Regions from separate parts of the Pyramidobacter porci genome, predicted to be linked through region 2. Evidence: riboswitches for the same ligand, from Rfam matches in the RefSeq annotation. Region 2 holds a riboswitch; each other region holds the start of a gene.

Region 1 (7,811 bases), on a different contig from region 2:
GGCGACAGCGCGCCGCCGGGAAAGGAAAAAATCATCGCGGCCGAGACCGTTCCCGCGCCGGCGAACGTTTACGGACGGTCGAAGCTGGAAGCCGAAGGGAGACTCGCCGCGCTCGCCGCGCCGGCGTTCAGGATCGCCGTCGTCCGCGCCCCGCTGATTTACGGCCCGGGCTGCAAGGGAAACTTTCCCGCGCTGATCGGATACGCGCGCCGCCTGCCGCTTTTCCCCAAGGTGAAAAACCGCCGCAGCATGATCTATATCGGCAACCTCTGCGAACAGCTTCGCCTGCTCGTCGACCGGGAGGATTCCGGCACGTTCTTCCCACAGAACGAAGCGTACGTCGGTACTTCCGATCTGGTGCGCCGTCTGGGCGCGCTTCAGGGGCGGAAAATCACTCTCACGCGGCTTCTCAATCCTGCGCTGTATTTTTTGCGCCGCTTCACGCCGGCCGTCGACAAAGCCTTCGGCTCTCTCTGCTACGCGTGGGAGTTAAGCCGATGCGGAGAGTACAACGTCGTGCCGTTCGAACGATCTCTTGTGGAAACGCTGAACGCATTCGAGAATTTCCGATGAAAAAACTTCTTCTTGCGACAACAATCCAGCGAACGTTGCGCGATTTTCTGCTTCCTTACGGCGACCATTTCCGCGCCCAAGGCTGGCAGGTCGACGCGATGGCCAACGTGCGCGATCCCTTTCCCGCCGCGGCGGATCATTTCGATCATTTTTACGCCGTCGACTGGGGACGCAGCCCTCTCGATCCGCATAATTTCGCGCGCACGCCGAATTTCGTGCGGAAACTGGTGCTGCGGCAGCGGTACGACATCGTCCACGTGCACACGCCCGTGGCGGCCTTCGTCGCCCGCTTCGCCCTGCGCCGGCTGCGCGCCGCGGGAAAGATCAAAGTCGTGTACACCGCGCACGGCTTCCATTTCTTCAAGGGCAACTCGAAAATAAAAAACGGCCTGTTCATCGCCCTCGAAAAGCTCGCCGGGCGCTGGACAGACCATTTGATCGTCATCAACGAAGAAGATTACGACGCCGCGCTGAAATACTGCATCGTTCCGCGCGAAAACGTCACCTTGATGCCGGGGATCGGCGTCGATTTATCGCAATACAGCCGCGACGCCGTCAGCGACGCACAGGTCGCCTCCGTGCGCCGGGAAATGGGGTTAATTCCGGAAGACCGCTATATCCTGATGATCGCCGAGTTCAATCCCGGCAAACGCCACCGCGACGCCGTCAGGGCGCTCGCACGAATCGAGGACCCGCGGCTTCACCTCGCCTTCGCCGGACAGGGACCGCTGCTTGCCGAAACGAAAGCGCTGGCCCGCCGCTGCGGCGTCGAAAAACGCTGCCATTTTCTCGGCCAGCGCGCCGACGTTCCCGCGCTGCTCAAAGGCGCGGCCGCCGCCGTGCTGCCCTCGGAACGCGAAGGCCTGCCCCGCTCGGTGCTGGAAGCCATGGCCATGGGCACGCCGGCGATCGGCGCCGACGTCCGCGGCACGCGCGACCTGCTCGCCGGCGGCTGCGGCACGCTCGTGCCCGTGGGCGACACGGAAGCGCTGGCACGCGCGTTCCACGCCGTTTTCGGCGCGCCCGCGTCCGCCAGACAGCACGTCAGGCAGGCCTCGGAAAAGGTCAAAAACTATGACATCGAACGCCTCCAAAAAATGCACGAACAACTCTACGCCGAACTTCTCTCTCCAGCGCCCGCGCCTCGGGAAAAGAAACGATAATTCCGCCCCGCGGCGAGAAAAATTCGTTTTCAGACACAACTACGCGTCTTTCCCCCGCACAATCCGCCGCGCCACATCGTACAGATGGATTTTCCGCAGCACTCTCCCCAGCCCGCTCAACAGCCGGGCGCCCGGCGGACGCCAGCTTCCCGCGAACCAATGAACCGTAAAGGCGCCGGCGAAATTTTTTCCGTAATTCTCGCCTTTCAGAGTCAGCGGGCAAAAGATCTCCTGCGGATAGATACACAGGCCGTCGTCAAGAAACTGCTTCCGATTGTTCAAAAGCACGCCGTACCGTTCCTGAAGGTCCCGCGTGATCGGCACCGTATTCGGCGTCAGATCGGGGACGCCGTTTTCATCGACGAAACGTTTCCGCACGTAGTCGTCGAGCAATCCTTTGATCCACGGGTGTCCCGCCTCGGCTCCCATGATCCCGGTCACGGGGCAGCCGGGACGCTCGAATCCGGTAAAAGCCCGGTGCCGCAAAAAGCCATCGAGCGGCTTCAGCACCTCGACGTCGCTGTCCAGATAAATCCCCCCCTGATGATACAGAGCGTAAAGCCTCAGAAAATCCGAGACGAAGGCCCATTTTTTCATGGCCGCCGCTTCCCGTGTAAACCGAAACGCGGAAAGGTCGAAATTCCGCTCGTTCCAAAGAACGATCCTGTAATCGGGCAGATATTTCTTCCATGAAGCAAGACATCGGCGTCCCAGCGCCGGGAATTCCTTTTCGCCGAACCAGCAGTAATGGATGATCTTGGGAACCGCCACGTCTTCTCCCCCCTGACGCTGATTTTATACCACCTGAAACAGATAGAACTTGAGGTACTCGGTCTCCGGCACGCCCCAGAGGACCGGGTGGTCGGGGGATTGGCCGCGGGCCTCGATCTGGCGCAGGCTGACCTTGGCGTCGGCGGCCGCGGCGGCCAGTGTTTGGCGGAACAGCTCGCCGGTCATGAAGTGGGAGCACGAGGCCGTGGCGAGGTAGCCGCCGCGGGGCAGCAGCTTCATGGCCTTGAGATTGATCTCCTTGTAGCCGCGCGCGGCGTCGCGCACGCTGCGGCGCGATTTGGCAAAGGCGGGCGGATCGAGGATGATCATGCCGTACTCGCCGCGGGCGCGGCAGGCCATGCCGGCGAGCAGGTCGAACACGTCGGCGGCGACGAAGTCCATGCGGTCGAGGCAGCCGTTCAGCGCGGCGTTGTGACGCGCCATCTCCAGAGCGCTTGCGGAGACGTCCACGGCGGTGACGTGCGCCGCGCCGCCCCTGACGGCGTTGAGCGCGAATGAACCGGTGTGGGTGAAGCAGTCCAGCACGTTCAGACCGGCGCACAGGCGGGCCGCCGCGGCGCGGTTGAACTTCTGGTCGAGGAAGAAGCCCGTCTTCTGCCCCTCCACGAAATCGACGTCGTAGAGCACGCCGTTCTCACAGATGCGCGCCGTGCGCCGCCCCGCCAGCGAGCAGCCGTCCATGGCGAACTCGCCGCTGAAACGCGGCAGTCCCTCGCGGTCGCGGATCGCAGAATCGCTGCGCTCGTACAGGCCGCTGATCCGCTGTCCGTCTTCGCGCAGCAGCCGCACCAGCATGGGAAACAGCAGGGGCTTCATCTTGTCCATGCCGAGCGACAGCACTTCGGCCACCAGCACGTCGTCGAAGCGGTCCACGGTCAGCCCGGGAAAGCCGTCGGAATCGCCGAAGATCAGGCGGCAGCAGCCGTACTGACCGCCCATGACCGACTTGCGGTAATTCAGCGCGTAGCGCAGGCGGCGCTCGAAGAAAGCGGCGTCGAAGCGGTCGTTGGCGTTGGCGGAAATGAGGCGCACGCGGATCTTGGAATGATCGTTGACGAAGCCCGTGCCGAGGTAAACGTCCCCGCGCCCGACCACGTCCACAAGATCGCCGGGCGCGTACCGCCCCCGAACGTCCGTAACTTCTTCGCCGTAGACCCACGGATGCCCGCCTTTGACGCTGCGCTCCGCCTTGGGCGTGACGGTGAAGCGCGGATAGTGCCGTTCCTGTTTCATGATTGAGCTCCTCGAAGACCGGCCTGAACGGCCGCGATTTTTCGCCATTATACCATCATGCGAACCGGCTTTTGCGGCAAAAACGAGGGCGAACGGCCGAATTTCCCCGGTCGTCCGCCCTCGTTGTTTTTTTCAGAAAAGCTCCTCGTTCAGCGGCTCTCCATGCCTCTTCTCGGCTCGAGGATCTCGCGCACGATCAGATACATGAGGTTGTGCAGGATCGAGGGCTCCTGACCGGGCGCGTGCAGCAGCGTCCCGCCGGCGCCGAACTGTTCCTCAAGAAGCAGAAAGACCTGACGCGATTCCGCCGCGCGCCCCGCCTGGGCCAGCACGTAAGCGCCCAGCGACGCGGCCGCCAGCGACGCCTGCGCGCCCGTCGCGAGAAATTCCGGCTCGAGGCGCAGCTTTTCCACCAGCCGGTCCATGGAATGGAGCGGCACAAGGCCGCCGTCCACAAGATTGGCCATGATCAGCAGCGCGTCGAGAGAGCCGTCCTGACTGTCGACGTAGCTGCGCTTGTCCACGTCGTAGGACAGCCGCAGCGTCTGCGCGCCGCTTCCCGCCAGCAGGATGCCGAGGCAGCGCTGCGCCACCGGCTCCCACTGAGAAGAAAAACTTTGCAGCTGCTGCAGCGCCTTCACGTCGACGGCGCCGAGGCTGAGGCGGTGGCTCGGCTCGTAAATGCTGAAAATGCCGGATTTGCGTTCCTTCCACGAAGCGCCGTTGATCAGCACGCTGCGGTACACGTTGAAGCGCAGCATACGCCCGGCCGTTTTCAGCGCGCGTTCGCGGTAGCGCGGTTCGTTCCATCGCTCCGCCGCGTCGAGCAGCACGCGGCAGAACTGCAGGTCCGTCGCGGTGAGATTCTCGCACGCCACCGGCTTCAGCGAAGCGTCCAGCTGGCGGTACAGCAGCATCAGCGGCGACTGGAAGCGTTTCACCACCAGGCGATAGAGCGCCTCGAAGCGTTCGCGGTCGTTCTGCAGCAGCCGCAGGCGCAGCTCGCGCACAACCACTTCCGACGAATAGGTGCCGCCGCCGGGCTGATCGGGCAGCAGGCCGTTTTCGGCGCGGCACGCTTCCAGCGCGCTCTCCACGGACGCCCGCGCCGGAACGCCCGCCAGAGCCAGAGCCAGCAGAGCGCCCAGCGCGGCTTCCAGAAAACGGTTCCTTTTCACGACGGCGCCACCCCCGTATCGCTCAGAATTTTTTCAGCCGCGCCAAAATCAAAGGCACCAGGATCAGCGCGATCACCATGTTGGCGGCCATGAAACTGCCGTTGTACAGCAGCGAATAGACCAGCGGATGCGTGCCGGCCGGCGCGTAGGACGCGAAAAACACCACGCCCGAGGCCACGTGGCAGACGATCCGCGCCGCCACGGCGATGAGGATGCCGGCGAAGACGTGCTCCCCGCCCAGCGCCGCCAGTCCCAGCGCGGCGTAGGCCAGCGGGTAGTCGAGCAGCCCCTGCACGGGATGGACCACGTAGCCGCCCATCACGTACTGCAGAAGACCGGCCACGGCGCCCGCGCCGATCCCTTTCAGCAGTCCCCAGCGCATCGCGTAGACCAGCAGCGGCACGATCTCCAGCGTCACCGAGCCGCCCTGAGGCAGACGGAACAACCTCAGCCGCGAGAACACCACCGCCAGCGCAATGCACAGCGCCGCCTCCACCACCGACTGCGTTTTGCTGCGTTGATACATCGAAAAGACCTCCCGTAAAATCAAAAGATTTACAGGGGACGGGGAAACCCCGCACCTTCCCTGCACCGGTATGAACCGGATCAGGTTCCAAGGGTCGAGACCGTTTCGTCTCCTCTCAGCCGGATACGCCGACGCCCCCGGTTCCTGTTTTTATTATCATCGTTCCGGGCGGACGCGTCAAGGCCGTCTCGCCGAAAGGCGCCCGGCTATGGTAGACTTGTGAAAACGAACGCGCCGTCCCAGCGGCACAAAAGGAGAAAAAGACCATGAAACCAATTCTGTTCTTCGGAGAAGCGCTGATGGACCAGTTTTACGACGCCGCAGGCGAACTGCAAAGCTCGCTGCCCGGCGGCTCCGTGCTCAACGCGGCCGTCGGCGCGGCGCGTCTCGGCCTGCCGACGGCCTTCTGCGGCGGCATCGGCGGCGACGAGGAAGGGCGCGCCCTGCTGCGCCTGCTGAACCGCGAAGACATCGATCACCGCTTCACCTTCTACAAAAAAGACCGCGCCACCGCCGCCGCGCAAGTGCGTCTCACGCCGCAGGGGCAGCCGGCCTTCGCCTTCCGCCGCGCGGGCTGCGCCGACGAATCCGTGACGCCCGACGACATGGCGGGGATCGACCCGAACGACTTCAGCGGCCTGCACTGCGGCGGCGTCATGCTCGCCTCCGAACCGGGAGCGTCCGCGCAGGAAGCCTTGGCGGAAAAATTTTACGACGCCGCCGTTCCCGTGTCGTTCGATCTCAACGTCCGTCCCGCGCTGATCGCCGACAAGCAAAACTACTGCGAACGGGCGCTGAGATTCATGATCCGTCCGCAGCTCGTCAAGTTCAGCCGCGACGACATCGAATGGTTCTTTCCCGGCGAGGACGTCAACGACAGCTTCGCCGCCATGCATCAGGCGCGCCGCGGCGCGCTGACCGTGCTTACCGCCGGCGCGCAGGGCTCGCTGATCGCTTCGGGACAAGTCTGCGAGCGCCTCTTTGCCTACTCCGTCGCCGTCGCCGACACGACCGGCTGCGGCGACGGCTACGCCGCCGGACTGCTGCGCGGCCTCTTCAGCCTGCCCGACGCCACCGCCTGGGACGAGCTGACCGCCGAACAGGCGCGCTGGGTCGGTTCCGGCGCGTCGGCCGTCGCCGCCCGAGTCTGCGAAAAGCAGGGCGCGATCGCCGCCATGCCACGCTTCCGCGACATCTACAGCGCCAACGGCACGCATCAGTGAACGTAAGGCGGCGAAAAACGCCAAGAAGGCCGAAAAAACGACAAACGAAAAGAGCCTGACGATCGCTCGATCGTCAGGCTCTTTTCGTGCAGACTGTTCCACGTGGAACAGTCCCGATTTATCGTCAATTCTCATTTTTTCCGCGCCGATGCGCGGCATTTTCAACGATGCCTTCCCATTGAAAATCGGTATCAGAAATTCGGTTCGGGCCCCGTGCCGTGAGGCAGACCCCAGTCGCGGCACACTCCTTTGGTGAAGAGCAGATGGACGCAGGGCACGCCTTTTTCGAGAAAATCCATGATCAGGCCGCGATCCCACGATTTCGGCTTCACCGGCCAGGGCGGCATGATCAGCCCGTGAGGCAGGACGGCGCCTTCCTCCATGCTGCGGCCAAGGCTCGTCCACGAACCGCCGCAGCTGACGAAGGCTTTGATGGGCTTTGCAGCGAAGAGCATCTGCCGGAAAGCCATGGACATGCGGAGATCCGCCGGGATCATGCAGGTTTCGCGGCGCTCGCTCATGAGCCGGCGCACGAGCGGCAGCACGTCCTCGTCGAGGACGTTCCGGCGCATGCGGTCGTCCATGCCCCCCGGCGTCAGCGCGTCGATCTTCACGTCCATGACGCCGCGTTCGCGCAGCGCGTCGAGCATCACCGGCACGGTGAATTGCGGCAGCGTGCCGCCGTACATGGAAGCGCCGTAGGAGAGCACGAAGACCGTGTTCAGTTTCAGCGTTCGCGCAGCGCAGAGCGCGGCTATCGTGAAACCTGGATAGGAACTGGTGGAGTTGATGCCGATCCAATCCCCTTCTCTGACGCCGGCGCAGATCAGATAGCCGGCCAGGGCCCCGGCCATTTCCGGTTGGGCGGCCGCGCGCTTGTCGTGCCAGCTGCCGGGGGTCGTGGCCAGCGCGGTGAACTCCTCGCCCACCAAGCCGGTGCGATCGGGATCGAGACGCACGTCGAAATCGGGCACGCGTTTCAACATTTCTTCCCACAGCGCCGTCTCGCAGCGGCGCATCAGATCGGCGGCAGCGTTCTGCCTCGCGTCTTCGAAGGCAAAAACAGGGCGTGCCGCCAGCGCCAGAATCAAGCACAAGAAAATTCTTTTCATCGTCCCCACCT
Region 2 (7,811 bases):
CGCGTAAATCATAGACTCTCTCTCCTTCGGATAAAAAACGCCGTTTATCTGAAACAGTCGAAAAGCTCTTTCACCTCGTAGCCGGCCACCCGGCGCGAGGCGAAAGAGTCGTACAGGCGCATGGACGCCTCCTCGAGCGCCGAGGGGCGCACGCCGATGCGGATCGACTCGCGCGCTTCGATGTAGGCCGACAGCTTGTCGCAGACTTCGATAACGCGGCCGTCGACGGGATCCATCTCGTCGCGCCCCTCGGCGTCGGCAAGATCGCGGCCGATGACGCGCACGCGGCCGTTCGTGCGGACGCGGTTTTCGAACTCGTCCATGACCATGTAGAGCACGTCGTCGCGCCACGCCGGCGGCAGCAGCGGGAACAGGTTCTCCTCGACGCCGCGGCGTTCCAGCTTTTTGACCAGCTCGTCGAGCCCCTTGACGGAGCGCTTCACGGGCGAAATGATGTCGCGCGTCAGCACCTCGGGCAGGTCGTGGAAGAGACCGCCGTAAAAATCGTTGCGCCGCCGCCGCGCGCCCGCGCCGATCTCGAGCGAGATGAGCCAGCTCAGCAGCGCGACCACCAGCAGATGGCCGAGCACCGACGTGGGCGGCAGGCGCTGGACCTGCGCCCAGCGCTTCTGGAACTGCAGCTGCCCGACGAGGCTGATCAGGTCGTTGAAGGCACCGCCCTCCGGCGAGAGGATGTCCTCCACCGCGGCCAGATCGCGGTATTTTTCGATCTCGCCCATGATCTCTTCGCGCGTCTTTTCGATGCCGTACAGCGGCTTGCTCCAATAGTAGATGAAGCCGAACTCCCAGCGCGTGGCGATGTAGTGCGCGGCGCCGAGGATGCGGTCTTCGAGGCTGTCGGGCACCGATCCGAGATAGGCGCGGCACTGCCCGCACAGCGGATAATCGAGCGGCGACAACAGCGGCTCGAGCTGGGCGTAAACCCAATCGTTGAGCTGACGCTGCTGCGCGCGGTCCTGCATGAGGCGGTGGAAGACGGGCGGCTTGATGTCAGTGACGAGCACGCGGTGCAAAAAGCTGAACGCGCCGTTGGCGACGAGCCGGTTCCAGTCGACGGCGCGGCCGCGGTCTTCTTCGGCGCGGGCGATGAAATAGGCGATCATCGCCTTGTGCGCCTGCTTGTCGATCTCGGTGAACTGGGCCGTGCGCGGATGGTCGTTCCAGCGCTCGATGCTCGAGGCGGAAAAAATCAATTCCATCAGGCCTTTTGAAATCATGAAACGTTCGTCCCTCCTTCAGCGGGGATTCCGCACCGATTATAATGGATGGCGCCGTTTTATGACAGCCCGGCCGGTCTTCATGTATTATAATAAAGGATCTTCGAAACCGCGCTCTCGTTTCGAGGACGAACAGGAGGTTTGACCATGAAAAAAATCATTCGGACGCTGCTGACGTTTCTGATCCTGACAGTCCCGCCGCTGACGGCGGCGGCGCAACAGCCTTCCCCCGAAGAACAGGCCGCGGAGAAATTCTTCTTGAGCCGCAACTGGAAGTCCGTCGAGACGCTGCTCGAACAACGGGAAAAACTTTCGCCGCGCGCCCTGTCGCTGGCGGCGAACGCGCTTTGGTATCAGTCGCGCTGGGGCGACGCTCTGGAAGTGATGGAACAGATCGGCAGCCGCTATCCCAGAAGCGTCGTCCCCTATGCGAGCCTGCTCAAAGCGCTGGCGCTGGAACGCACCGGACGGCCCGGGGAGGCCTATCAAGCCGGACTGGCGCTCTATCAGGCAAAATTCACGCCGCGGCTGGCACGCTACTACGCCATGTATTTGCTCTTCCGCCTCACCGAGAACGTCGACGAGAAGGAAAAATGGCTGCGCCGCATGGCCGACGCGACCAGCAGCGACGATCAGGAAGCGGAAATGCTGAGCGAGCTGGCCAAGCTCGGCCGCATGAAGTCCGCCGACGCGCTGCGCCTGCTCAAGCTGGAGCCGCGCAACGCCGCCGCGCTCAAGATCGCCGCAAAAGCGCCTTCGTCGCTGCAGCGCAGCTACCGCCTCGGCTACGCCGCCTACCTCGACGGCCGTTATCAGGACGGCGTCAAATTCCTGAGCCAGCTCAAATGGGACGGGGCTTACGGCGAGTCGGGGACTTACTACCTGGCCATGTGCTATCAGCGCCTGGGGAAACCGCAGCTGGCCGCGCCGCTTTTCGAGAAGCTCGCCTTCAAAAAAGACGGCGATTACGTGGCCCGATCGCTCTCGCGCCTGTCGCTGATGATCGGCGGCGCGGCGGAAAAAGCGGCGCTGAGCGCCATGCTCAAGGCCGCCGATGACAAAAACGCGTTCCGCGCCGCGTCGGCGCTCTATTCGCTGGCCACCAGCCACTGGAGCAAAGCCGAAGAAGCCCGTGACGATTACATCGAACGCTTTCCCAATGGGACGCGCGCGAACGCGCTGCTCTGGGGCAAGGGCTGGGACGCTTTCCGCCGCAAAGATTACGAGACGGCGCTGAAAAACTGGAAACTTTCGGCCGCTCAACCCGGCGACCTGAGCGCCGCCCGCCTGCTCTACTGGCACGTCAGAGCGCTGAACGATCTGGGGCGCGCCGCCGAAGCGGAAAAATACGAGAAAGAACTGGGAGACGATCACGCCCTGAGCATCTACAGCTTTATGGCCTTCGACGGAGGCTCGCTCAAAATCGCTGACGCGCCGCTGCCGAAGGACCTCGCCCCCGCTCCCGCGAGCGAACTGGAACGCTGGGGCTTCATGACCCACGCCCGCATGCTGCTGACCGGCAGAAACGATCTGCCCAGCCGGATGCGCCGCTCTCAGCTGGCTCGCTGGCTCGGCCTCGAAGGACAGGCGTACGCCGACCTGCACGGCGCCATCGAGAGCAAACTGAAAGGCCGCGAGATCCCCCGCGCCCTGCTGGAGCTCGTCTACCCGCGCCCCTATCGCGCCGCCGTCGAAGCGCAGGCCGAAAAGTTCGGCGTCGATCCTCTCCTGGTCTGGTCGATCATGAAGCAGGAAAGCTCGTTCGATCCCCGCGCCACCAGCTGGGTGGGCGCGGCCGGCCTGATGCAGCTCATGCCGGCCACGGCGGCCGGCGAAGCCAAAAAGATCGGCCTGAAAAAGTACAGTCCCTACAATCCCGCCGACAACATCGCCATGGGCGCGTCGCACATCGGCGGCCTGATCGCCCGCTTCAAGCGCCTCGACTGGGCCGTATCGGCCTACAACGCCGGCGGCGGCAACGTGAACAAATGGAACGCCGAGCGCGGCGGCTGGGAACAGGACGCCTGGATGGAAGGCGTTCCCTTTCGCGAGACCAACGATTACGTCAAAAAAGTCCTCGGCAACTACGAAGTGTACAAAAAGCTCTACGGCGACTTCTACGCCAAGCAGAAAGAGAAGCGCGAAACCGCCCAAAAGGCGCCCCCCAGCGGCCAGACTCCGCCCGTCCATGAATAAGTCCGTCTGCTGGATCGCGGGAGCCGGCGAGTTCTACGCCCCCGCCTTCGCGCCTCTGCCCGGCGATTACGTGATCGCGGCCGACGGCGGCTATGAATCGCTGCGCCGCCACGGAGCGACGATCGACATGGCGCTGGGTGACTTCGACTCGCTGGGCTATGTGCCTAAACACCGCAACGTCGTGCGCTGCTCTCCCGTCAAGGACGATACCGACATGGCGCTCGCCGTCAAAGAAGGACTGTCGCTCGGCTACGAGCGCTTCGCCCTGCTGGGGGGGCTCGGCGGGCGGCTGGGGCACACGCTCGCCAACCTGCAGACGCTGATGTACCTTTCACGTCGCGGCGCGCGCGGCTTTCTGATCGGAAAAAACGAAACCGCCACAGCGCTGACCGACGGCGAGCTGTATTTCAGCGACGCGCACCGCGGTTACCTCTCGCTGTTTTGCCTGAGCGAACCAGCCTGCGGCGTCACGCTGCGGGGCCTCAAATACGAACTGACGGACGCGACGCTGGAAAGTTTCGTCGCCCTCGGCGTCAGCAACGAATTCACCGGCCGGGAAAGCTCCGTGGCCGTCGCCCGCGGCACGCTCGTCGTCCTGTGGCAGGACGGCCGTCTGGAAGAAATGCTGCGCGCTTGACGCGGGCGCCGCAGGAACTATAATTTCAAACGGGAACTTCATCACGCAGGGGAGCCCGCACAGACGGGCTGAGAGGAGGCCGCACGGCCTCGACCCTTTGAACCTGATACGGGATCATGCCGGCGAAGGAAGCGCTTTCTGAAAAGGACGGGGGAGAGCCGGCACGCCGGCTCTCCCCCGTCCTTATCTGCGGCGAAAATCGCCCCCCGCGGCGAACGCCTCTGGTGAACACTTCTGATGAAAGAAGGGAAACTCATGATCTGCTCAAGAGAATCGCTGCGTCTCTACGCCGTCACCGACCGCCATTGGCTGGGCGCGAAGACGCTGGCGCAGGCGGTGGAAGAAGCGTTGCGCGGCGGCGCCACGATGGTGCAGCTGCGCGAGAAAGATCTGCCCGACGACCTTTTTCTGGCCGAAGCGTTGGCGATCAAATCCGTCGTGAAAAGGTACAACGCGCCGCTGATCGTCAACGACCGCGTCGAGATCGCGCTGGCCTGCGGCGCTGACGGCGTCCACCTCGGGCAGGACGATGCGGATCCGCGCGCGGCGCGTCTGCGGCTCGGCCCGCGCAAAATCATCGGCGTCTCGGCACACAGCGTGGCGGAGGCCGTCGTTGCCGAGCGTAACGGCGCCGATTATCTCGGTTCGGGGGCGCTGTTTCCGACCGGCACCAAGGACAACGCCGCCGCGCTGCCGCTGGACGAACTGAAACGCATCGCTGAGGCTGTCTCCATCCCCGTCGTGGGCATCGGCGGCATCACGGCGGACAATCTGCCGCGGCTGAAAGGCTCGGGGCTGTGCGGCGCGGCCGTCGTCTCGGCGCTCTTCGCCGCGCCCGACGTCGAAGTGTCGGCGCGCCGCCTGCGCCGTCTCGCCGACGAAATTTTCGGCGCCTGAATTTTTTTCGCAAAGGAGTCTTTCCGATGATATATAAAGTTCTCACGATCGCCGGTTCCGACTGCTCCGGCGGCGCCGGCGTCCAGGCCGACCTCAAGACCATGGCGGCCCACAAGGTGTACGGCATGAGCGCGATCACGGCGCTGACCGCTCAAAACACCACCGGCGTCTTCGGCGTGCTCGAAGCTTCGCCGGAATTCGTGGCGCAGCAGATCGACTGCGTCTTCGACGACATCCGCCCCGACGCCGTGAAAATCGGCATGGTGTCCAGCGCCGCCATCATCTCGGCCATCGCCGCCCGGCTCAAGGCTTTCGGCGCGCGCAACATCGTTGTCGACCCCGTCATGGTCGCCACCAGCGGCTCGCGCCTGCTCGACGAAGACGCGACCGGCGCGCTGCGCGGCGAACTGCTGCCATTGGGAACGGTGATCACGCCCAACATCCCCGAGGCGGAAACGCTCTGCGGCTTCGCCATCGCCGATCACGACGACATGGAACGGGCGGCCCGGCGCCTCGCCGCCGGTTTGGGCGGCGCCGTGTTGATCAAGGGCGGACACCTGACCGACTGCGCCGACGACCTGCTCTTCAGCGAAGGACGCCCCGTCTGGCTGAACTCGCCGCGTCTGGACAATCACAACACGCACGGCACGGGCTGCACGCTCTCGTCGGCCATCGCCTGCCATCTCGCCATGGGCCGCAGCGTCGAAGAAAGCGTGCGCCGCGCCAAAGCCTACGTCACCGGCGCGCTGCGGGCCGGGCTGAATCTCGGGCGCGGCCCGGGACCGCTCGATCACGCCTGGGCCGTCAGAGAAGCGGACTGATACCGGATCTCACGTTGACACGGTGAGGCGGCATTGTTATAATTCTCCAAAATCAAAATTTTAATAATCAAAAAACGACCGTTGAAAGCTGACGGTTTTATACAAATAAGGCGAGGTGTTTGCATGTCGTTATGGATTCGCAATGCGGCGATCGCCACCATGGACCGCGAAAACCCGGGCGCCGATTCGGCGGTCGTCGTCGGAGATTTCTTCGCCTACGTGGGCAGCGACAGGGGGGCGGAAGCGTATCTGAAGGAGCATCCGCAAAAAGATCTCGAAGTGCTGGACTGCGGCGGGGCGTTTTTGATGCCCGGCTTCAACGACAGCCACATGCACTTTCTCCATTACGCGAAGTCGAAGCTGGGCGCCGTCGATCTGCGCGGCACGAAATCCGTCGGCGAGATCGTCGAGCGCATGAAGAAAGGTCTTGAAAAGTACGATCCGGCCGCGGGGCTGTGGCTGCTCGGCGAGGGCTGGAACCACGATTACTTCACCGATGAAAAGCGCTATCCCACGGCGGCCGATCTCGACGCGGTGACGACGGAGTACCCGCTGCTGGTCATGCGCACGTGCTTCCACGTCGGCGTACTCAACTCCAAGGCCATGGAGCTGATCGGACTCGACGCGGCCGCGGCGGAAAAGATGGGCGCTTTCGCCGGCAAAAATCCCGACGGCTCGCCCGACGGCGTCGTCAAGGAACATATCGTCGACACCATCAAAGCCAACCTGCCGGCGCCCGAACTGAAGACGCTGCTGAACATGGTACTGGTCTGCCAGAAGGATCTGTTCGCCTGCGGCATCACGAGCATCCAGTCGGACGACTTCAAGTACACGCCCGACGGCTGCGCCTACGAGATGATGCGCCTGCTGCGCGACGCCTCTGAAGACGGCCGGCTCAAGGTGCGCTGGGGAGAGCAGGCGCTGCTGCCCACCAAGGCCGAGCTCGACGAGTTCTTCGATCGCAAGGGACTGGACGACAGCTACGGCAACCGCAGCTTCAAGATTTCCACGGTCAAGCTGCTCACCGACGGATCGCTCGGGGCGCGCACGGCCTACATGCGCCGGCCCTACGCCGATGATCCCTCGACGCGCGGCCTGCCGACCTACACGCAGGAGGAACTCGACGCATTAGTGCTGAAGGCGCACGAGAACAACATGCCCGTGGCCATGCACGCCATCGGCGACGGCGCCATGGAAATGGCGCTGAACGCCGTCGAGCGCGCCCGCAAGGCTATGCCCTACGTGCATCCACGCCACGGCGTCGTTCACTGCCAGATCACCGACCGGCGCCAAGTCGAGCGCTTCAGGGAGCTCGACGTGGTCGCCTTCATCCAGCCGATTTTCATCGACTACGACATGCACATCGTCTTCGACCGCGTCGGCCGCGAACTGGGAAGCACTTCTTACGCCTGGAAGGATTACATCGAATCGGGAGTACACGCGCCGTTCGGCACCGACGCGCCCGTGGAAGATTTCAATCCCATGCGGGGCCTGTACTGCGCGGTCACCAGCCGCGACCTGAACGGCGAGGGACCGTTTTTGCCGCGGCAGATCCTCAGCCGCGAGCAGGCGCTCTACGGCTACACGGCGGCCGGAGCCTGGGCGACGCACGACGAGGACGTGAAGGGCAAGATCAAATCCGGCATGTACGCCGACTTCATCACGGTGGACCGCGATCTGCTGAACTGTCCGGAGCGCGACATCCTCGCCGCCAAGGTCACGGCGACGTATATCGGCGGCGAAAAAGTGTTTTAAGGGACCGCGCACGCGGATAAAACGACTTTTCTCAGGGGGAAAACAAAAAATGGCGGACAATCAGAATCTCGTTTCTCAGCTCAGTTCCGAAAAGACGGAGTTCAAGCGCGAGATCACGCTGTTCGGCGGCGTCAGCATCCTCGGCGGCATCATGATCGGCGGCGGTATCTTCTATCTCGGCTCCTACGTTCTGCAGCGGGCCGGCTTCAGCCTCGGGCTGGCGCTGCTGTGCTGGTTCGCGGGCGGCGTCATTTCGCTGCTGGGCGG
Region 3 (7,811 bases), on a different contig from region 2:
TACCGCCGCGCTGCGCACATCGAAGCGCCCCGTCGTTTACGTTGCCAATCTGATGACTCAGCCGGGGGAAACCAGCGGCATGACGCAGCTCAACCACGTTCAGTGGGTCGCCAAAGCGCTGGGGCGTTATCCCGACGCGGTGGTTCTCAGCGAAGACGTCATTCCCGAACCGCTTCGGGAAAAGTACCACGCTCAAGGAGCGGAACCTTTGTCGCTGGGGCGGCAGGACGAAGAGTTTTTGATCTCGAAGGGCTGTCAGGTTTTCCGCGCCTCGCTGCTTCAGATTCAGGAGAGCGGCGTCGTGCGCCATCACAGCGCCCGCCTGGCGGAAGCGTTGATGCGGATCAACCGCAAACTGAACGACGGGTACGAGTTATGAAGATCAGCACCGAGCAGTGGGACGAATGGTTTCTGGCTCCCGTGACCGACGCTGTTTCCGCGGAATCCGAGCTGTCCGGGATCGTTGCCTGCATGAACAAACAGATCGTCGGAACCGAGGTGCGTATCTCGTCATCGCGGCTGTGGGTCTACCGCCGTTTCCGCCGTCTTTGGCCGTGTGTGCGTTGGAACGGCGAAGCGAACCTGAGCGAGATCCTGCGCGTGCAGGATCGGAAAGTGGCGATCGTTTTGCCGCAGTCTCTTTATGGGACGATTCTTGCGAAACGTCGCCGCCGCGATTTCATCCGCTGGGCCTGGGCGCGCGGCGTTTTCGGCTGCGCGGGGAGCGTTTACAATCCCAAGAGGGGATATTACTGCATCATGCGTTTTCACGATGCGTCGCTGGCGCGCAATATGAGCGAACTGCTGAAGGGCAGCGAAATCACCTTCTCGGTGCGGGATAAGGAGAACGTGCGCGAGCTGACGATCCGCGACCTTCAGCAGATCATGCGCTTCTGCTATTTTGTGAGCATGTCGGCTTTGGCGCAAAACCTTGAGAAGCGTTCGATAATGCGCGGCAGCCGCGACCTGGCCAATAAGCAGGCCAACTGCGACAGCGCCAATATTCGCCGCAGCGTGGCAACTTCCCGCCAGCACGTGGCGGTGATCGATTTTCTGCGTCGGCTTGACGTGAAACTGATTCCCGAAAAGCTGATCCCCCTGGCCCGGGCACGGCTCGAGAATCCGGAAGCGACGCTGTCCGACCTTGGCGATCTGCTTCGCCCGCAGGTGAGCAAGAGCACCGTGAAATACCGCCTGAAAAAATTGCTCGCGATCGCGGAAGAGGCCGGTTTTGATTCGTCAAAGCAGCCCTGACGTGAAAGTTATCGGCGCAAATCTTGACAGCCGGCTGTTTTGCGCTTAATCTAAACATACGGTATGATGCCGCTTGCGAAGGCCGTCTTCCCCGGCGAAAACGGCTAATAATTCTTAGGAGGCTGCTGCTATGAGCAAAGTTCGAGTTGCAATCAGTGGTTTTGGCAGAATTGGCCGTCTTGTTCTTCGTGCGATGTCGGAGTACGACAAAAAAGGACTTTTCGAAGTCGTCGCCGTTACGAGACACAGCGCGTCAGCCGACCAGATGGCGTATCTTTTCAAGTACGATTCCGTGCACGGCCGCTTCAACGGCACGGTGGGCGCCGAAAGTGATTCCATCGTCGTCGACGGCCGGAAGATCCTCTGCGTCAAGCCCGAGAACGACGTTTATCCCTGGAAGGAACTGGGGGTCGACCTGGTCATCGAGGCCACCGGCAAGAACGTCACCGCCGAAAAAGCAGGCGCGCATATCGCTTGCGGCGCCAAAAAGGTCGTCATCACCGCGCCGGGAAAGGGCGACGGCGTGGCGACGTTCGTCATGGGCGTCAACGAGGAAAAGTACGATCCCGCCAAGGACCACATCGTTTCCAACGCGTCCTGCACCACCAACTGCCTGGCGCCGATCGCCAAGATCCTCAACGACGCGTTCGGCATCGAAAAGGGATTGATGACGACCGTCCATTCTTACACGGGCGACCAGAACCTGGTCGACAAGTCCCACAAGAAGAGCAACTACCGCGCCCGCGCGGCGGCCTGTTCCATGGTCCCCACCACGACCGGCGCCGCCAAGGCCGTGGCGCTCGTCATTCCGGCCCTGAAAGGAAAGCTGAGCGGCATGGCGCTGCGCGTGCCCACGCCCGACGTCTCCATCGTCGATCTGACCTTCGTCCCCGGCCGCGCGGTGACGGCCGACGAAGTGAACGCAGCCGTGAAAAAGGCGGCTGAAGGCGCGCTGGCTCCCTACGTGGGTTACGTCACCGACGAGTGCGTGTCAGCCGACTTCATTCACGACGACCGCTCCAGCATTTTCGCGCCCGATCAGACTATCGAGATGAACGGACTCGTCAAAGTCTTCGCCTGGTACGACAACGAGTGGGGCTATTCCTGCCGCTGCGTCGACCTGGTCAACTACGTGATCTCCAAGGGGCTGTAAAATGCTGAGGCTGCGCGGAATCTCCGAAGCGCCCCTGGAGGGCAAAAAAGTTCTGGTCCGCGTCGATTTCAACGTGCCGTTCAAAGACGGCAAAGTCAAGGACAATTCCCGCATCGTCGCGCATAAAAAGACCATCGACGCGCTGCTGGCCGGCGGCGCGCGGGTGACGATGGTTTCGCACTTCGGGCGTCCCAAAGGGCAGGTCGTGCCGGAGATGTCGCTGGGACAGATCCGCGAAGACGCGGAAAAGGGGCTGGGGCATCCGGTGCGTTTCGTTCCCGAGTGCGTCGGCCCGGAGGTCGAAGCGGCCGTCGCGGCGCAGAAGCCCGGCGATTTGCTGCTGCTGGAGAACTCTCGCTTTCACGCCGAGGAGCAGAAGAACGATCCCGAGTTCAGCAAGCTGCTGGCAAAACCGTTCGATCTGTTCGTCATGGACGCTTTCAGCGCTTCGCACCGCGGCGACTGCACCACCGAAGGCGTCGCTCACGTGCTGCCCGCCTACGCCGGCTTTTTGATCGCCCGCGAAGTGGAAGCGCTCGAGCGCGTCAAATCCGATCCGGAAAAACCGTATGTGCTGGTGCTGGGCGGCGCCAAAGTTTCCGACAAGATCGGCGTGATCGAACACATGCTCGACACAGCCGACACGATCCTGATCGGCGGCGGCATGGCCTTTACCTTCTTGTCCGTGCGGGGCGGAACGATCGGCACATCGCTGTACGACGCCGAGCATGTGGATTTTGCCAAAGACGTGCTGGCGCGCGCCGCGGCGAAGGGCGTGAAGATTTTGCTGCCGACGGACGTGATCGCCGCCGCGGAGATCGGCGACGAGGTTCAGTGTTCCGTGGTTCCCGCGTCGTCAGTCCCCGACGGTCTGATGGGACTGGACATCGGCCCGGAAACAGCCACAGCGTTTGCGGCTGAAATAGCGAAAGCCAGGACGGTGCTCTGGAACGGTCCCATGGGCGTGTTCGAGAACAAACCGTTCGCCGCCGGCAGCCGCGCCGTGGCGGAGGCGCTGGCGGCGGCCACCGCCAAGGGCGCGTTCACCGTAGTCGGCGGCGGCGACACTGCTTCGGCCGTGAAAAAATTCGGCCTCAAAGACGCGATGTCTCACGTGTCCACCGGCGGCGGCGCCAGCCTCGAATACTGCGAGGGCAAAAGCCTGCCCGGCATCGCCGCGCTTGAAATGAAGTAGCCGAGAGAGTAAAATCGCCCCGGAGAAACGTTCTCCGGGGCGATTTTTGTATATGGGGGAAGCGCAACGATGGATCTGAGTTCATGCGACCTGTGCCCGCGCCGCTGCGGAGCGAACCGGCGGGCCGGGCAAAAAGGCTGGTGCGGCGCCGGCGAACTGGCGCGCGTCGCGCTGGTGTCGCTGCACCGCTGGGAAGAACCCTGTCTGACCGGCGCGCAGGGCGCCGGCACGGTTTTTTTCTCCCACTGCACCATGAAGTGCGTCTTCTGCCAGAACTATGCCGTCAGCCACCAAGGGCGGGGCATCGACGTGAGCGTGGAACGCCTGGCCGAAATTTTTCTCGAACAGCAGCGGCGCGGCGCCGCCTCGCTCGATCTGGTGACGCCGACGCATTACGTGCCGCAGATCGTCGAGGCGCTCGATCGGGGCAAAGCGAACGGTTTTTCCCTGCCGGTCGTGTACAACTGCGGCGGCTACGAGCTGCCGGAGACGATCGAAACGCTGCGCGGCTCCGTGGACGTGTTCCTGCCCGATCTGAAATACTGCGACGATTCCCTGGCGGTGCGATACTCCAACGCGCCGGATTATTTTCACTACGCCTCGGCGTCGATCGGGAAGATGTTCGAGATCGCGGGGCCGTTCGTGATGAAAGACGGGCTGATGACCCGCGGCGTACTGGTGCGGCATCTGATCCTGCCGGGGCACTCCCGCGACAGCCTGAGGCTGCTGGATTATCTGTGGAGTACTTTCGGTTCGGACATCTGCGTGAGCCTGATGAACCAGTTCACGCCCATGCCGCAGGCCGCTGGCTGCCCCGAGCTGAATCGCCGCCTGACGACGTACGAGTACGACAAGGTGCTGGCCCACGCCGAAAAGCTCGGCATGGAAAATTGCTTCGTCCAGCGCGGCCGGACGGCGATGGAAAAATTCATTCCCGTCTTCGACGGACGCAACGTCGCCCGCGATGAAGAAACATAAACGCAGCGGCTGGAAGAACAGTGCGGCTGACCGCGTCTTCTTCCAGCCGCTGCGTTGTTTTGCGATTGTGGTTCGCGCCGGAGTCGGAAAAATGCGGAGCAATCGCTTACGCGAATAATACTGTTTCTTAATTAAAGAGCCGAACGCAAGGGCGCTGCAGCGTTCGCGCATGGGTCGTTTTCCTCTTCTCCTCGTAGGGTCGTTCCGCTTGCAACGCCGAAAGAGCTGAATATTTCGACTTCTGGCGATCATTTGCTCCTGGCGAAAAATCCACTTGTCATGCCCGGCGCGGGGATGCTATAATTCCCCGTGTCGTGCGAGGCGCGTTGCGAGGGTGGCGGAATTGGCAGACGCGCCAGACTTAGGATCTGGTGCCTTCGGGCGTAGGGGTTCAAGTCCCCTCCTTCGCACCAAGTTCATAAGTTTTCAGTCTGGATCGTTAGCTCAACTGGCAGAGCATCTGACTCTTAATCAGAGGGTTACAGGTTCAAGTCCTGTACGATCCACCAGGGTATTTCTCCCGGCTTTTCACGCCGGGTTATTTTGTATCGTTCGCTGGTGACGAAGAGCGTGACGGCAGCAGACGGAAACGGCCGTCTGTTTTCACAATTGAACAATCTGACGCGGGGAGCTGGAAACGGCTGAGAGGAAGCGCTGAGCTTCGACCCGGAACCTGAATTGGATAATGCCAACGGAGGGATGTAAGATGTGTGAACGAACGTAATGGCGGTGTCCGAGAGGGCACCGCTTTTTTTGTCGGGAATCGTCCGGACCGGCAGTGAAGCCGGCGTCGGCGCCGCACAGACAGATGAGCAAGAAAGAGAGCGAAAGCTTTTTAGGAGCATGTTTTCAAGGAGGCGTCCATGAATAATTTACGAGTCAGAAAAATCGCGTTTACGGCCGTTCTGGCCGCGTTCGCCGTGGTGGGATCGTTTATTTCTTTTCCCGTGTTCGGGGCCAAGTGCGCGCCGGCGCAGCATCTGGCCAACATTCTCGGCGCCGTCTTCCTCGGCCCTCTATGGAACGTGGCGGCGGCGTTCGTCGCCAGCCTGATCCGCAACCTCATCGGCGCCGGCACGCCGCTTGCGTTCCCCGGGAGCATGTGCGGTGCGCTGCTTGCCGGCGTCATGTACCGCGCGGTCCGGCGGCTCCCCGCCGCCTGGCTGGGGGAGATCGCCGGCACGGGGATTATCGGCGGGATGCTGTCCTATCCCGTGGCGCGTTTTGTACTGGGAAACGAGAAAGCCGCGCTGCTGACCTTCGTCGTGCCGTTTCTGATCAGCTCTGCCGGCGGCGCGGCGATCGGCGCGGTGATCACCGTCGCCATGGAAAAATTAGGGCTGCTCGAAGCTGAGCGTTTTTTCTCGGGACAACGGCATGGCGACGCTCGCTGAACTGTGGGCGGTGTGGGAGAAGATTTCCCGCCGCCGTCCTCTCGTCCACTGCATCACGAACCCGGTGACCGTGAACGACTGTGCCAATGTCCTGCTGGCTGCCGGTGCGCGTCCCTTCATGGCCGCCCATCCCGACGAAGTGGAAGAAGTGCAGCTCCATGCCGACGCACTGGTGATCAACCTGGGGGCGATTTCGCAGCTGGATTCCATCGGAAAAGCGGCGCGGCGGGCCGTTGCGTGCGGGCATCCGATCATCGTCGATCCGGTCGGCGTTTCCGCTTCGTCGCTCCGTCGCCGCAGCTGCATTGAGCTGCTGGAAGAATTTCACGTGGCCTGCGTGCGCGGCAACGGCGCGGAGATTCGCGCCCTGCTCAGCGATACGGGAACGGCGGCGGGCGTCGACGCGGACGAGGAGACGGCGGCCGCCGAAGTCGCGTCTGCTCTGGCGCGGCGGCATGGCTGCACGGTCGTTTCCTCCGGGGCTGTCGATGCGGTGACCGACGGACGTCGTGCGTTCGGCGTCAGTAACGGCGACGCGATGATGACCCGCGTCACGGGCATGGGCTGTATGCTGTCGTCGCTGCTTGGCGCCGCTTATGCGGTCGAAAGTTCTCCGCTCGCGGCCGCCGCCGTCTGCGCCGCCGTGGAGCTGAGCGGCGAGCTGGCCGCCGCCGGAACGCGCTCGGCGCGCCGCGGTCCGGCGCATTTCCGCGACCTGTTCGTCGACACTCTTTACAGCCTCGATGAGGCTCAATTCATGGGAGGAGCAAAATATTCCGAGGGCTGAACGTTCTCCGCTCCTTCCTCACACGAGACGGAGCGCATGGTATAATCAAAAAGAAAAATAATCGACGCTTGCGCTGGGGTTGCTGAGGAAATGTCCGGCGGGGGCCGGAGTTTTTGTTTCCGACGCGGCGAGGAGGGCGCGGCGCGGAGTCCGTTCTTGCGCCGCGGGATTCGGGGCAGAGGAAGGGGTTTTCTTTATGGATTCGCGAATTATGCATCAGCTGACGTACGGCCTTTTTGTGCTCAGCGCGGCGGAAAACGGCAAGGACAACGGCTGCATCGTCAACACGGTAACGCAGGTGTCGGCAGCCCCCGTCCATGTGACTGTCTCGGTCTGCAAACAGAATTACACTCACGACATGATCGCGCGCACGGGGCGGTTCAACGTGGCGATCCTCGATACCACGGCGCCGTTCGAACTGTTCCAGCGCTTCGGCTTCCAGAGCGGGCGCGGCGCCGACAAATTTGCCGGCGTTGAGACCATCCGCACGGCCAACGGAATTCTGGTCCCGACCGAACACGTGAACGCGTGGTTCTCGGGAAAAGTCCTGCAAACGTGGGAACTGGGCTCGCATTCGCTGTTCCTCGCGGACATCGAGGGCGGAGAGATCATGTCCGGCACAGAGCCGGCGACGTACGCCTTCTATCACGAGAACGTCAAGCCCCGGCCGCAGGCGGGCAAGAAAAAAGGCTGGCGCTGCAAGATCTGCGGCTACGTGTACGAAGGCGAAGAATTGCCGCCTGATTACGTGTGCCCGCTCTGTAAACACGGCGCGTCCGATTTCGAGCGGATCGAGTAGTTTGGGAAAAAAGAACGAGGACACGTTTGGGAACGCGTCCGGGATTTATAGCGAGGTATGAAATGGAAACGAAGAAAAAAGTGGCGCTGCTGTTCGGCGGCCAATCGTCGGAGCACGAGGTGTCCTGCGTTTCGGGCGCGACGGTGGCCCGCAATATCGACAGGGAAAAATACAACCTGCTGCTGATCGGCATCACCAAAGAAGGGCGTTGGCTCCACGTCGAGTCGGTCGATCAGATCGCTTCGGGCGAG

Evidence for each region. A riboswitch is a leader RNA that binds a small molecule or an ion and turns the genes downstream of it on or off. The one in region 2 is predicted to bind thiamine pyrophosphate.
Region 1: linked by a shared signal. The riboswitch ahead of thiT (energy-coupled thiamine transporter ThiT) and the one ahead of thiE (thiamine phosphate synthase) in region 2 are both predicted to bind thiamine pyrophosphate.
Region 3: linked by a shared signal. The riboswitch ahead of thiW (energy coupling factor transporter S component ThiW) and the one ahead of thiE (thiamine phosphate synthase) in region 2 are both predicted to bind thiamine pyrophosphate.

The regions. Positions count from the first base shown of each region.
Region 1 is NZ_VUNH01000004.1:17,191-25,001, forward strand. Features, by position in the region: gene FYJ74_RS04680 (NAD-dependent epimerase/dehydratase family protein) at 1-573, shown strand, start outside; gene FYJ74_RS04685 (glycosyltransferase family 4 protein) at 570-1,736, shown strand; gene FYJ74_RS04690 (glycosyltransferase family 32 protein) at 1,776-2,507, opposite strand; gene FYJ74_RS04695 (class I SAM-dependent rRNA methyltransferase) at 2,532-3,761, opposite strand; gene FYJ74_RS04700 (hypothetical protein) at 3,911-4,939, opposite strand; gene thiT (energy-coupled thiamine transporter ThiT) at 4,962-5,465, opposite strand; TPP riboswitch at 5,505-5,614, opposite strand; gene FYJ74_RS04710 (carbohydrate kinase family protein) at 5,732-6,688, shown strand; gene pgsW (poly-gamma-glutamate system protein) at 6,880-7,800, opposite strand.
Region 2 is NZ_VUNH01000008.1:63,647-71,457, forward strand. Features, by position in the region: gene FYJ74_RS08055 (YhcH/YjgK/YiaL family protein) at 1-12, opposite strand, end outside; gene FYJ74_RS08060 (HD domain-containing protein) at 45-1,238, opposite strand; gene FYJ74_RS08065 (lytic transglycosylase domain-containing protein) at 1,386-3,434, shown strand; gene FYJ74_RS08070 (thiamine diphosphokinase) at 3,427-4,071, shown strand; TPP riboswitch at 4,109-4,219, shown strand; gene thiE (thiamine phosphate synthase) at 4,327-4,968, shown strand; gene thiD (bifunctional hydroxymethylpyrimidine kinase/phosphomethylpyrimidine kinase) at 4,995-5,789, shown strand; gene FYJ74_RS08085 (amidohydrolase) at 5,913-7,544, shown strand; gene FYJ74_RS08090 (APC family permease) at 7,594-7,811, shown strand, end outside.
Region 3 is NZ_VUNH01000003.1:184,210-192,020, forward strand. Features, by position in the region: gene FYJ74_RS04090 (gluconeogenesis factor YvcK family protein) at 1-379, shown strand, start outside; gene whiA (DNA-binding protein WhiA) at 376-1,254, shown strand; gene gap (type I glyceraldehyde-3-phosphate dehydrogenase) at 1,385-2,407, shown strand; gene FYJ74_RS04105 (phosphoglycerate kinase) at 2,409-3,602, shown strand; gene FYJ74_RS04110 (radical SAM protein) at 3,672-4,580, shown strand; tRNA gene FYJ74_RS04115 (tRNA-Leu) at 4,909-4,993, shown strand; tRNA gene FYJ74_RS04120 (tRNA-Lys) at 5,014-5,089, shown strand; TPP riboswitch at 5,195-5,297, shown strand; gene thiW (energy coupling factor transporter S component ThiW) at 5,444-5,974, shown strand; gene thiM (hydroxyethylthiazole kinase) at 5,958-6,761, shown strand; gene FYJ74_RS04135 (flavin reductase) at 6,958-7,560, shown strand; gene FYJ74_RS04140 (D-alanine--D-alanine ligase family protein) at 7,623-7,811, shown strand, end outside.